One region of the Arthrobacter sp. KNU-44 genome, then DNA from elsewhere that is predicted to be linked to it. Evidence: predicted binding sites of a transcription regulator. Region 1 holds the regulator's gene; each other region holds the start of a gene.

Region 1 (4,301 bases):
TCACTTCGCGCGGTGAAATGCCACCCTCCGGGCCGACGATGAGCAGGACTTCGCGACCCGCCCCGGTTTCCGCGTCGGAAACCTCGGCCTGCCACTTCTGCAGGACATCCCGCAGCGGACGTTTCGCGTCCTCATGCAGGATGATCGCCAAGTCGGCCGCGGCAACCGCCGCAGCCAGGCCGGAGCCGTCGACGGCGGCACGCACCTCGGGAATCCACGCGCGCCGCGCCTGCTTGGCGGCTGCCGTGGCGACGGACTGCCACTTCGCGTGGGACTTGGCCGCCCTGTCACCCTTCCAACGGACGATGGAACGCTCGGCCTGCCAGGGCACGACGGCGTCGATCCCGAGTTCCGTTGCCGTCTCGACGGCAAGTTCGTCCCTGTCGCCCTTCGCGAGGGCCTGGACCAATACGAGCCGCACGGTTGGTTGGTGCTCCTCCTGGACGGCGGTGGCAAGGACTGTCAGGGTTCCGTGCCCGGATTCGGTCACGGTGCCCGTGAGCCGTTTTCCGGCACCGTCGGCAATATCGACGGCTTCGCCGACTTCCAGGCGCTTGACGGTGACAGCATGCCTGGCTTCGGCGCCGTCGAGCACAAAAGTGTCTCCAGGGCCGAGCCCGTCAAGCGTTCCGGCTGCTGCGAAGAATACGGGGTTGCTCACCGCTATAGGTTACCGAGCTTGTCCCGCAGCTTCGCGAACATACCGCCGCTGGCCACAAGCTTGCCTTCGGTGAACTGCTCTCCGCGCAATTTTGCCAGTTGGCGAAGCAGGTCTTCCTGTGCGGCGTCGAGCTTGCCGGGCGTCTCAACGTGCAGGTGCACCTTGAGGTCTCCCCTGCCGTAGCCGCGGAGATGGGTGACGCCGAGTCCACGCAGGGTGATGACTTCGCCGGACTGCGTGCCGGACTTGACGTCAATCTCCTGGGGACCGTCGAAAGTCTCAAGCTGCAGCTCAGTACCCAGTGCCGCGGCAGTCATGGGAACGCTCAGCGTGGCGTGAAGGTCGTCGCCTTCGCGGATGTAGGTGGAGTCACTGTTGACCCGGATCTCCACGTAGAGGTCACCGGGAGGACCGCCCGCAGGACCTGCTTCGCCTTGCGACGACAGCTGGATGCGGGTCCCGGTAGCGACGCCGCCGGGCACCTTAACGGTCAGTGAACGGCGGCTGCGGATGCGGCCCTGGCCGTTGCACTCATTGCAAGGATCCTTGATGATCGAGCCGAAACCTTCGCACGATCCACACGGTGCGGCTGTCATGACCTGGCCGAGGATCGAGCGTACAGCCCGCTGGACCTGGCCCGAGCCGCCACAGATGTCGCAGCGCTCCGGGTGGGTGCCCGGACGGCAACATGAGCCTTCGCACGTGGGACAGATGACAGCGGTGTCCACCTCAAGCTTCTTGTTGACACCAAACACGGCCTCACGCAAGTCGATGCGAACGCTGATCAGGGCGTCCTGCCCGCGGCGCATACGTGATGCGGGGCCTTGCATGCCGCCGCCTCCTCCGCCGAAGAAGGTATCGAAGATGTCCTGGAAGGCGAATCCCTGGCCCGCGTATCCTCCGCCGAAACCGTTGTCGGTCCCGTTCTCGTTGCCAGTTGCGTCGTAGACACGGCGCTTCTGGGGGTCGGAGAGGACCTCGTAAGCGTGGGTCACCGCCTTGAATTCCTCGGCTGCGCCGGCCCCGGGGTTCACATCGGGGTGCAGCTTACGTGCGAGTTTGCGGTAGGCCTTTTTGATCTCCTCGCCGGTTGCTTCCGGCGAGACGCCCAGAACGTCATAGTGACTGCTCAAAGTCGGTATCTCTTCCTTGTTTACGGTTCCACTGCGTTTCTTGCGAGGCGCCCTCCAGCCGAGGCTGTCAGCCGCCCAGAATGCGGGAAAGGTAGCGTGCGACGGCACGGACGGCCGCCATGGTGTTGGGGTAGTCCATGCGGGTGGGTCCAAGAATGCCGATCTTGGCGCTGCTGCCCGGACCGTAGCCCGTGGCAACCACCGAAGCCTCCGAGAGGCCGTCATAGGGGTTTTCGCGGCCGATGCTCACCGTGACGCCGCGGGGGTCTTCCGCCATATCCGACAACAGCCGCAACATGACCACCTGCTCCTCAAGCGCTTCGAGGACCGGACCGATGCTCAGCGGGAAGTCCACGTTGGAGCGGGCCAGGTTGGCCGTGCCTGCCATGACCATGCGCTCGTCGCGGCTCCGCTCGGCAAGCCTTTCCAGGCCATGGGCAAGGGCGCCTGCAAGGTTGCGAAGCGTCGGCGGGCACAAGGCAACCACCGAAGGCAGGACTTGCGGCATGAGGTCGAGCTGGGAGCCGGCAATGCTTCCAAGGAACCGCGCGCGCAAGGCCATGAGCTCTTCGTCGGTGGCGTCCGTCGCTGCGTGCACAACGCCCTGTTCCACCTTGCCAGAATCGGCGATCAATACCACCAAGACCTGACGCGGTGCCAAAAGGACAAACTCAATGTGCCGGACACGCGCGCGGCTCAGGTGCGGGTACTGGACGACGGCGACCTGGTTGGTCAGTTGGGAGAGGAGCCGGACAGTGCGCTCAAGGATGTCCTCAACGTCGTCGGGTCCCTCAAGCAAGGAATGGATAGCCCGGCGCTCGGCAGCCGAAAGCGGCTTGACCTCGGAGATGCGGTCGACGAACAGGCGGTAGCCTTTGTCCGTTGGAATGCGGCCGGCACTCGTGTGCGGCGCGGCAATGAGGCCTTCTTCTTCAAGAAGTGCCATGTCATTGCGGATGGTGGCGCTCGACACTCCCAAATGGTGCCGTTCGACCAAGGCTTTGGAGCCGACGGGCTCGCGGGAGTGAACGTAGTCCTCCACGATGGCGCGTAACACTTCAAGCTTGCGTGGTTCGCTCACTGCCCACCTCCAATCAACATTTCAACAATTAGCACTCAACATGCCCAAGTGCTAACAAGTCTAGTATGAGCCACCTCGTTGTTAGCATTGGTACCGCTCGCGGCGAACATGATTCCCGCGCGGCCGTGGGTAATGCCACGGACCGTCAACGATCCCCCTAGCGCAAAGTGGTGTGAAGACCGTGTCTTACGACAATTGGGGCCCGCAAGACCTCACCTCGTCTGCCAAACGGCAACTGCCTGAGGTGCCCGTTGAACGCGGGATGGTTCTCGAGGACGTGCAGTCCGGTTGGGTCGGGGCCGTGACCAGGGTGGAGAAGTCCGGGGGCATGCACATTGTGGTGCTTGAGGATCGGCGGGGAAAGGCCAAATCGTTCCGGCTCGGATTCGGATTCCTCCTGGAGGGACAAGCAGTGAAGCTCGTGCCGCCGGCTCCACGCGCCGCGTCCGCCAAGGCCGCGGCGCAAGCAGGCAGGACGGCATCGGGATCCGTCCGCGTCGCCGGGCAGCGGGCCCAAGTCGCCAAGGCGAGCCGGATCTGGGTGGAAGGCAAGCACGACGCCGAACTCGTGGAAAAGGTGTGGGGAGATGATCTCCGGGTGGAGGGCATCGTCGTCGAGCCCTTGCACGGCGTGGACGATCTCAAGGCCGCCATCGCCGGGTTCTCCCCCGGCCCGGGCCGCCGGCTCGGAATCCTCGTGGACCACTTGGTACCGGATTCGAAGGAGTCGCGGATTGCTGCCGAAGCCATGACGCTGCCGGGCGCCGCGGGAAACGTCCTGATCGTGGGACATCCCTACGTGGACGTCTGGCAGGCAATCCGGCCCAAGGTGTTGGGGATCGAGCAATGGCCAACCATCGCGCGCGGCACGGATTGGAAGACCGGCATCCTGAGGTCCTTCGGCTGGCCGCATGAGACGGCCGAAGATGTCGGGCTGGGTTGGCAAAAGCTTCTTGGCGCCGTCCACAGCTACGCCGATTTGGAGCCCTCGTTGCTGGGCCGCGTGGAAGAAGTGATCGATTTCCTGACTGTTCCGTGACGATTGCGCGCCCCGGGCAGAGGAGTTGGTCGGCTGATCGCGTGCCGAGCAAGTATTCTGGGACAGCAACACTGCACCGATTGATACTCGAAGGAAGATACTTTGGCAGACAACGCTCCTGACGATCGGGATGGCACCTCGGGCCAGTCCCAGTACCACGGCGTTCCTGCCAACGCGCTGCCCTTGACCGCCTCGGAAGACCGGCAGTGGGCAACACTGGCACATTTCGGCGGGATCCTTGGCTGCGTTCCTTCGCTTCTGATCTACCTGATCTTCCGCGAACGTGGCCCCTTCACGGCACAGGAATCCAAGGAAGCGCTCAACTTCACTTTGCCTCCGACGATTGCCGCAGTGCTCGCCAACGTCCTTGTCTTGCTCCCGGTGGTG
Region 2 (4,301 bases), 1.1 Mb from region 1:
CAGTGCCTTGACGGCAGCGTCCTCGTCCAGTGCCTTGAGGGCGTGGATAAGGGCAGAGCCACCGCCGGAGACGATGCCTTCTTCAAGGGCAGCACGCGTGGAGGACACTGCGTCCTCGATACGGTGCTTCTTTTCCTTGAGCTCGACCTCGGTGGCTGCGCCGACCTTGATCACGCCGATGCCGCCTGCCAGCTTTGCAAGCCTTTCCTGCAGCTTTTCCCGGTCCCAATCGGAGTCGGTGCGGGTCAGCTCTGCACGGATCTGGGCGACGCGGGCCGCGACGTCCTCGGGAGTGCCGGCGCCGTCAACGATGGTGGTGTTGTCCTTGGTGACGGTGATCCGGCGGGCGCTGCCGAGGACCTCCAGGCCAACCTGGTCGAGGGACAGGCCGAGCTCCGGGGAGACAACCTGTGCGCCGGTCAGTGTGGCAATGTCCTGCAGCATGGCCTTGCGGCGGTCACCGAAGCCCGGAGCCTTGACGGCAACGACGTTCAGGGTGCCACGGATACGGTTCACGATCAGCGTGGACAGTGCCTCGCCGTCGATGTCCTCGGCAATGATGAAGAGCGGCTTGGCAGCCTGCAGGGCCTTCTCGAGGAGCGGCAGGAATTCCTGCAGCGAGGAGATCTTGCCCTGGTTGATCAGGATGAGCGCGTCTTCCAGAACAGCTTCCTGGCGTTCCGCGTCAGTGACGAAGTACGGGGACAGGTAACCCTTGTCGAACTGCATGCCCTCGGTGAGGACCAGTTCGGTCTGCGTGGTGGAGGACTCTTCGATGGTGATGACACCATCCTTGCCGACCTTGCCGAAAGCCTCGGCGAGGAGTTCGCCAACCTCATCGCTCTGGGCGGAGATCGCGGCAACGCTGGCAACCTGGGTGCCTTCTACTTCGCGGGCGTTCTCAAGAAGGCGGGCGGCCACGGCCTGGACCGAAACCTCGATGCCGCGCTTGATTTCGCCAGGGGCGGCTCCGGCGGCAACGTTGCGCAGGCCTTCCTTGACGAGTGCCTGTGCCAGTACGGTGGCCGTGGTGGTGCCGTCGCCTGCGACGTCATTGGTCTTGGTGGCGACTTCCTTGGCCAGCTGCGCACCAAGGTTCTCATACGGGTCGTCGAGTTCGACTTCGCGGGCGATCGTCACGCCGTCGTTGGTGATGGTGGGAGCTCCCCACTTCTTGTCCAGAACGACGTTGCGGCCACGCGGGCCAAGGGTGACCTTGACGGTGTTGGCGAGCTTGTCAATGCCTGCTTCGAGCGAGCGACGGGCAGCGTCGTTAAACGCAAGCTGCTTTGCCATGGTTGTGTCCTTTCAAGACGGAAAACCCGCACCGCTGATTCGACCGGAAGAAGTCCGACTTGATCTGCGATGCGGGATCCAGGGAATTACTTAACGACGATCGCCAGAACGTCGCGGGCGGACAGAACGAGGTATTCGTTGCCGCCGGTCTTGACTTCAGTTCCGCCGTACTTGGAGTAGATGACGACGTCGCCAACGGTTACGTCGACGGGCACGCGGTTGCCGTTGTCATCGAAGCGGCCGGGGCCAACTGCAACAACTTCGCCTTCCTGCGGCTTTTCCTGTGCAGTGTCCGGGATGACCAGGCCGGAAGCCGTGGTCTGCTCTGCTTCGAGCGGGCGGACAACAATGCGATCCTCGAGAGGCTTAATGGAGACCGACACTCGGATCTCTCCTTTACGTGAGGTAGTACATGGACTATCAAACCAGGGGTGCCGTGGCGGGCTTACCGTCGTCGCGGTGCCGGTAAGTGCCTGGCGGCATGATTAGCACCCGCCTAGGGAGAGTGCTAATCAAGACTCTATGTAAGCATTAGCACTCGGTCAAGGCGAGTGCCAGAATTCCGTCACGGGTGAACGTCCAATGGCGGCTTCCGGCTCACACGCTTATTGCCCGGCGAGGTCGTCGAAGTCAACGTCCTCGCCGTCGTCGTACTCTTCCGTCCGTGCGGTTCCGCGGTTCAGATAGAGCACCACGCCGCTGGCGAGTGCGACGACGCCGAATACCACCAGCCCGACGATCGCTCCAATGCGGGCACCGGCGTAGGTGTCACGGATGTCCCGGGCCTCATCCGTGGCGTCCTGGACGCTCTTTCCGGTCATGGAGTAGGTGGCCGCGTTGAAAGAGTCTAGGAAGAAAATAATGATCAACAGCGCGATGCAGACAATGGCAATCAAGGCACCCACGATGAGCGCAGGACGGGCATAACTGGAGAGATTTCCGGCGAAGGGACGTTTATCGGGGGCAGAGGGAGATCCATTGGCGTCGTCAGGCTGGCGTACTGGGTTGTCTTCCATGGCATCAACCCTATCCGCCCGAGCGCTCCCGGATCCCTCCCGACCCCGTATGACGGGCGAGCACTAGGCTAGTTCCCATGGCTGACACACCGCAGGAACAGATCGCCCCCTTGCTGACAACGGAAGGTTGGGAACTGCTCGCGTCCTTGGGACCGTACCGCGATGACGAAGCCTTCGCCCTGAATGCCCGCCTGCGCAAAGACGGCCACTCCCCTGCGCTCGTTGCCGCCGTCCTCACCCAATCCAGGCTCCGCACCCGGGCCGAGGCCAAGTTCGGCGAATTCGCCCGGCAGATGCTCTTCACACAAGCCGGCCTGGAGCAGGCCACCCGGCTCAATGTTGCGGCCAGGCATGCCGAACGCTTCGCCAACGCCGGCACGCAGCACGTCGCGGACCTCGGCTGCGGGCTTGGAGCAGATTCCATGGCCATGGCCTCCATGGACATCAAGGTCACCGCCGTGGAGCTCGACGAGACCACCGCAGCCTGCGCCACCATCAACCTCATTCCTTTCCCGCACGCGACGGTAGTGCACTCCGACGCAACCTCGGTGCCCCTCGACGGGGTCGACGGCGTGTGGCTCGATCCGGCCCGACGCACGACGTCGTCGTCGGGAACCAAAAGGATCTGGGACCCCGAGGCGTTCTCGCCGCCGTTGTCCTTCGTTGAATCGTTGGCCGCCACCGGCAAGTCCGTCGGGGTCAAGATGGGTCCGGGAATGCCGCACGAATCGGTTCCAACCGGCTGCGAGGCACAGTGGATCTCGGTGGGAGGGGACGTCACGGAAGTCACGCTGTGGTTCAACGACGTCGCCCGTCCCGGCATCCGCCGCGCTGCCCTGGTGCTCGGGCCGCAGGGCGCCGCCGAGATCACCAGCGGCGAAGACTTCGACGGCGGCCCGGTGCCCGACGTCGGGCCCGTGGAGGGATACCTCTACGAACCGGATGGCGCGGTGATCCGCGCGGGCCTGGTGGCCGACGTCGCACTCCGGCTCGGAGGCCACCTGGTGGACCCACACATTGCCTACATTTGCGCTCCGGAACTGGCGGAGACCCCGTTCGCCCGCGCATACAAAGTTTTGGAAGTCATGCCGCTGAACGTCAAGGCACTCAAAGCCTGGGTGAAGGCCAACGGTGTCGGCGTCCTGGACATCAAGAAACGCGGCACCTCCGTTACCCCCGAAGAGCTGCGGAAACAATTGCTGCCGGCCGGAAAGAACTCGGCTAAAGCCCGCGGCAACAAAACAGCCACCCTGGTCCTCACCAGGATCGGCAAGGAAAAGGTGGCTGTTGTGGTGGAGCCGGTAGCGGCTGCTTGAGCCGATCCCTGACTTGGGACGCCCTATTGGGCGCGCGTGAACTCCTCGGCCGCGGCCACTTGCTCCGGCGTCGGCGTGATGCCCGTGTAGAGCACGAACTGTTCAAGGGCCTGGATGGTGGCTACCTCGGCGCCGCTGATCACGGTCTTTCCTGCCGCGCGGCCGGCCTTGATGAGCGGAGTCTCTGCAGGGAGGGCGACGACGTCGAACACCACCTGCGCGGCCGACACCGCTTCTTCAGGGAAGGACAGCGAGCCGGACTCGGGACCGCCGGCCATGCCGATCGGTGTGACGTTGACGAGCACGTCCGCCGTCGACTCCCCTACTTCTGCCTGCCAGCCGAAGCCATAAAGCCCCGCGAGGGATTGCCCGGGCTTTTCATTCCGGGCAACCACCGTGACGCGGGAGAAACCGGCGTCGCGGAAGGCAGCCGCAGTGGCCTTGGCCATGCCGCCGGAACCCCGGAGCAGCACGGACGACGCCGGGTCGATCGCGTTGCGCTCGATCAACTGGGCGATCGCCGTGTAGTCCGTGTTGTAGGCCGTGAGTACGCCGCCGTCGTTCACGATCGTGTTGACCGAGTCGATAGCGGCGGCCGAAGCGTCCATGCGGTCGACAAGGGCGATGACGTCTTCCTTGTAGGGCATCGAGACGGCGCAGCCGCGGATGCCCA
Region 3 (4,301 bases), 1.1 Mb from region 1:
ACCTCGCTCGCCGTGGTCACCGCAAGCCTTCGCCATGCGGCAAGGATCGGCGAAGCCATCAGGCTCCAGCTTCCTAACTATCCGCTTTTGTCGGGTTTCTTCAACGCCGGCGCGGAGTCTTTTCGCGTCGTGGATTTGGAGCGCGCACAGGGACTGGTCCGCGACCACATCATCTTCTCCTTGGGCTTCGGGCGCACTCCGCATGGCCGGGCGCTGCACAGTTTCGGGCCCCTCTCCGTCGAGGGCGGGCGAAACAAGTTTGCCTTGGCAATGACCCGTTCCCGGAGATCGTTGCACGTCCTGAGCTGCTTCCGTCCGGAGGACCTCGATCTGGACCGGTTGGCTCACGGCGCCGTTGATTTCCATGAACTCCTTGACCGTGAACTGTCTGGGAATTCGGAACTGGGGACACCTGCCACCAGGGCTGCTGCCAGCGAGCAAGCGCTCGGAGAGGATCCGTTGGTGGCGGATCTGGGCGAGCGACTCCGTGCCCGTGGAGCCCGGGTGTGGCACCACTATGACGGAGCCTTGGACATTGCCGCGGCAGCCGACCCCGTGCACACCATAGGCCGTGATGACACTGAAATGCCCACCCCGGTGGCCATTGAATCGGATGGCACGCAACGATACCGCCGCATGAGCGTCAGGGAGCGCAGCCGGCTGCGGCCCCAATTGCTGGAACGACTTGGCTGGCGTTACATGTCCTTGTGGACCATTGAAGTATTCACTGATCCTTCGTCCTGCGCTGACCGCATCGGGTCCTACTTGGGTCTGGAGAAGCCGGTAGCACCCTCGTACGGTGCAGTCCAGGATGGATTCCTCGACATTGATGTTGAACAATTGGAACTGAACACTCAGGCGGAGCCGGCCGCGGCCGGACCCGGCAGTACGGAAGGCCCTGGCTCGGGACCGGCGATCCCCTAAGGAAGCGCAATGGCGGAAAGCAAAAGCACTCAATCCAAGCACCCTGCGGACGCCAGCGCCGATGCGGTAGGCGCTGACATCGAGTTGGACGAGCTGGAGAAAACAAAAGTGAAGCCCGCGCCCGAGCGGAAGCAGGCAGGAGAAAGCATTCTGCCCAAGAAAGCCTCCGAGGACGATCCGCGTCGCTGGGGTGATGAGCCTGGCTACGACCACGACGCCTGGCTGAAGGAACAAAGGCCCCCGCACTGGGGCTGAATATTTCATGGCCGGTTGTCAGAGGGATTGACCAGGACAAAGAATAGTTTCCCGCGAGTGGAAGCTCCGGCGAGGATTTCGGCCTGTTGCGGATTGGCGGCGACAACCACAAGGCCGTCCGCCTCGTTCGTGCCCAACCATTGGTTCGCTTTGCCTCCTTGCGCGGATGTCCACAAAACCGGGACCGCCGATGCCAAGAGTTCGGATTTCTTGCCGGGCCCTTCAAGTCCATCTGCTGCGGTGAGCACAACGTTGACCAACTGGCCGGGCGAGATGAGCTGAATTGAAGCGGGATCGGCCATGCGAAGTGGAACGGCCGCCGTCGCGGGTGCGGTCCCGGTCAGCAGGCCCGGTCCCAGGAGTTGGGCGTCTGTGGGGATCTGCCCCTTCTGCAGCGGCGAGGCAAGCTGCTTTCCGCCGTATCCGGTTCGCGGGGTGAGTGCCCCGGCTGGAATTCCATCAGGAAGGACATCGAGGGGTTTGAGGTCGGTATCCGTCAAAGTGGACCCGGCGGGAAGATCCCGCGCGGCGGCCAGGACCGTGGCTCGTCGCTCCGAAGCTGGAGTCAGCTGATGGACTGCGATCCCTGCGGCCACGCATAGCAGGAGGGCCACGACGAGGCGGCGGTTGCGGTTTAACCAGCTACCGAAGCTGCGGTGTTTGGATGGTCCCGTGGTAGCGCCCCGATGCCCGCCAGCCCTGGAGGGAAGAGCCTGTAGACGGCGGGTTCGGGCCCTGTTGATCGGTGCGAGCAGTCTATCGCGCGGCAGCGACAATGATCCGGCGGACATGGGGTCCGTGGGTACGTTCGGGGTTGCGGGCATGGTGCCACGCTAACCGGGCACGCAGGCCCGCGGCAGGGCTTTATTGAGCTATGTGGAACGTTGAGCTATGTGGAAAACCGGGAGCAGCTGGAAATCGCAATCAGCTCGCGGCAGCCGCCGGAACCGACGCTGGAGCCGGAGGCGCAGCTGGTGCGGCGGGAGCGGCCGAAACGGTGCTTCCCTTGGAGTCCCGGGAGTCGGTGCGGTAGAAGCCCGATCCCTTGAAGACGACGCCCACGCTGTTGAACTTCTTACGCAACGACCCTTGGCATTCAGGGCAGTCGGACAGGGAGCTGTCCGTGAACGACTGAACGATGTCAAAGGCATGTCCGCAGTCTTTGCAGGCATAGGCATATGTGGGCACTGGTGATCCTCCTCCGGGACGAACTACAGGTCCAGTGCTGCCAAGGCGGATTGTTCCGTCCATTAGCAGTCCCAGGGCCTGAGTGCCAATTCTATCATCCGGAGTCGGGGCCGCCACCACAAAATGTGGCGGAGAAGACAGGTCGGAAGCCCCGATCAATCGGCCGGAACCAGCCGGACGATCCTGTAGGGGGTAAGTGCCTCCGCCACGGGCTTGTCGAACGGTTCTGCCGGGATCGTCCCCGAGGCCAGCACTTCGTGGTCATATACGACGGCGACAGTCGGCGGACGCTGCGCGTCGGCGTCGAGCTTGTCGAGGAGCCGATCGTAGTAACCGCCCCCTTGGCCGATACGGTTTCCGTCTTCATCGACGGCGGTGGCCGGGAGGAAGATTCCAGTGGCATCCCTGATGACGTCGCTGTCGAATCGTTCGCCCACCGGCTCGTCAATCGGTGCGTACTTTGAGCGGACAAAGACCGTATCCGGTGTCCAATAGACCCAGCTCAGACGCCGTTCCGGTTCACAGACGGGAAGAAGGATCCTGTGGCCGGCGGCGTGGAGTGCCGCAAGCAAGGGCATTGTCGGCGGCTCGGCGGCTACTCCGACATAGGCCGCAAAAGTCGACGGTTTTCCCCGGGCAACCGAATCCGCCCATGAGAGGCCACCGAGGGCGATCCCCGTTCCGGCGTCGGCGCGCTGTTGCCGGGTCAATGTCAGCCGGCGCTTGCGGTGGTCCCGCCGGATTTCGTCTTTCAAAGTCATTTTTGCTCCAGTTCACGCTGCTTTGCGGCTCGATGACGGGGAAGAAACAGTGGAGTCCCTACTATCCAAACAGGTTTCTTTTGCCCAATGTCCAGCTCCTTCCGTTAGATTAGTCCGGTGACTTCCAACAACTGCACCGTCCGCAAGGCCGTTATCCCCGTTGCCGGACTCGGCACCAGGTTCCTGCCTGCTACCAAAGCCATGCCCAAAGAGATGCTCCCGGTAGTCGACAAGCCGGCCATCCAATATGTCGTTGAAGAAGCCGTGAGCGTGGGACTCAACGACGTCCTCATGATCACAGGCCGCAACAAACGTGCGTTGGAGGATCACTTCGACCGGGTACCGGCTTTGGAAGCGACCCTCGAGGCCAAGGGTGACACCACCAAGCTGGACTCGGTGCAGGCTACCAGTAACCTCGGCGACATCCACTACGTCCGCCAGGGCGACCCCAAGGGGCTGGGACACGCAGTGTTGCGTGCAAAGCAGCACGTCGGGTACGAACCTTTTGCCGTTCTTCTCGGTGACGACCTTATCGACGCCCGGGACACACTCCTGAGCGACATGATCGAGGTCCAGCACAAAACCGGTGGCTCCGTTGTGGCCCTCATCGAGGTCGAGCCCTCCCAGATCAGCGCCTACGGTTGCGCGGACATTGAAGATATCGGCGAGGACGGCTACGTCCGCATCAAGCAACTTGTGGAAAAGCCTGCTGTTGATGAAGCTCCGTCCAACTTGGCCGTGATCGGGCGCTACGTGCTCCACCCCTCGGTTTTCGACGTTCTCGAGAAAACCGAACCGGGCCGTGGGGGAGAGATCCAGCTGACGGATGCGCTTCAAGTACTCGCTGCGGGAGACGGCGAAGGTAGCGGCGTCTACGGAGTGGTCTTCCGCGGCCGTCGGTACGATACCGGGGATAAGCTCAGCTACCTCAAAGCCTGCGTCCAGCTTGCGTGCGACAGTGAAGACCTCGGGCCTGGCCTGCGTGAGTGGTTGCCTGGCTTTACCGCCGGCCTCAGCAAGTAGCTGCCAGTGTGGGGGTCGGCCATTTGGCCGGTGACGCTGGAGAGCGGCGACCTCATCTTGCGTCCCATTCATTTCCGGGACAAGAAGGAGTGGACCGAGGTCCGCTCACGCAATAGTGAGTGGCTGGCGCCTTGGGAAGCCTCCAACCCG

The links. Region 1 encodes HrcA, which represses chaperone genes, less so after heat shock. Its sites were predicted from a motif close to TTNGCACTCGNNNNNNNCGAGTGCNAA; they were not measured.
Region 2: a site for HrcA is predicted at 1,828-1,854, ahead of groES (co-chaperone GroES). Genes of this name have one in related genera too.
Region 3: a site for HrcA is predicted at 2,430-2,456, ahead of ACSVHC_RS16830 (FmdB family zinc ribbon protein). Genes of this name have one in related genera too.

What each region holds. Positions count from the first base shown of each region.
Region 1 covers NZ_JBPXNG010000002.1:4,440,037-4,444,337, reverse strand. Annotated here, with positions in the region: gene ACSVHC_RS21820 (16S rRNA (uracil(1498)-N(3))-methyltransferase) at 1-661, opposite strand, end outside; gene dnaJ (molecular chaperone DnaJ) at 664-1,794, opposite strand; gene hrcA (heat-inducible transcriptional repressor HrcA) at 1,862-2,875, opposite strand; gene ACSVHC_RS21805 (DUF3097 domain-containing protein) at 3,057-3,914, shown strand; gene ACSVHC_RS21800 (DUF4870 domain-containing protein) at 4,017-4,301, shown strand, end outside.
Region 2 covers NZ_JBPXNG010000002.1:3,354,623-3,358,923, reverse strand. Annotated here, with positions in the region: gene groL (chaperonin GroEL) at 1-1,296, opposite strand, end outside; gene groES (co-chaperone GroES) at 1,383-1,679, opposite strand; gene ACSVHC_RS16760 (hypothetical protein) at 1,902-2,312, opposite strand; gene ACSVHC_RS16755 (THUMP-like domain-containing protein) at 2,390-3,628, shown strand; gene ACSVHC_RS16750 (shikimate 5-dehydrogenase) at 3,652-4,301, opposite strand, start outside.
Region 3 covers NZ_JBPXNG010000002.1:3,373,575-3,377,875, forward strand. Annotated here, with positions in the region: gene ACSVHC_RS16815 (AAA family ATPase) at 1-924, shown strand, start outside; gene ACSVHC_RS16820 (hypothetical protein) at 934-1,179, shown strand; gene cpaB (Flp pilus assembly protein CpaB) at 1,185-2,003, opposite strand; gene ACSVHC_RS16830 (FmdB family zinc ribbon protein) at 2,104-2,367, opposite strand; gene ACSVHC_RS16835 (5-formyltetrahydrofolate cyclo-ligase) at 2,523-3,128, opposite strand; gene galU (UTP--glucose-1-phosphate uridylyltransferase GalU) at 3,246-4,151, shown strand; gene ACSVHC_RS16845 (GNAT family N-acetyltransferase) at 4,158-4,301, shown strand, end outside.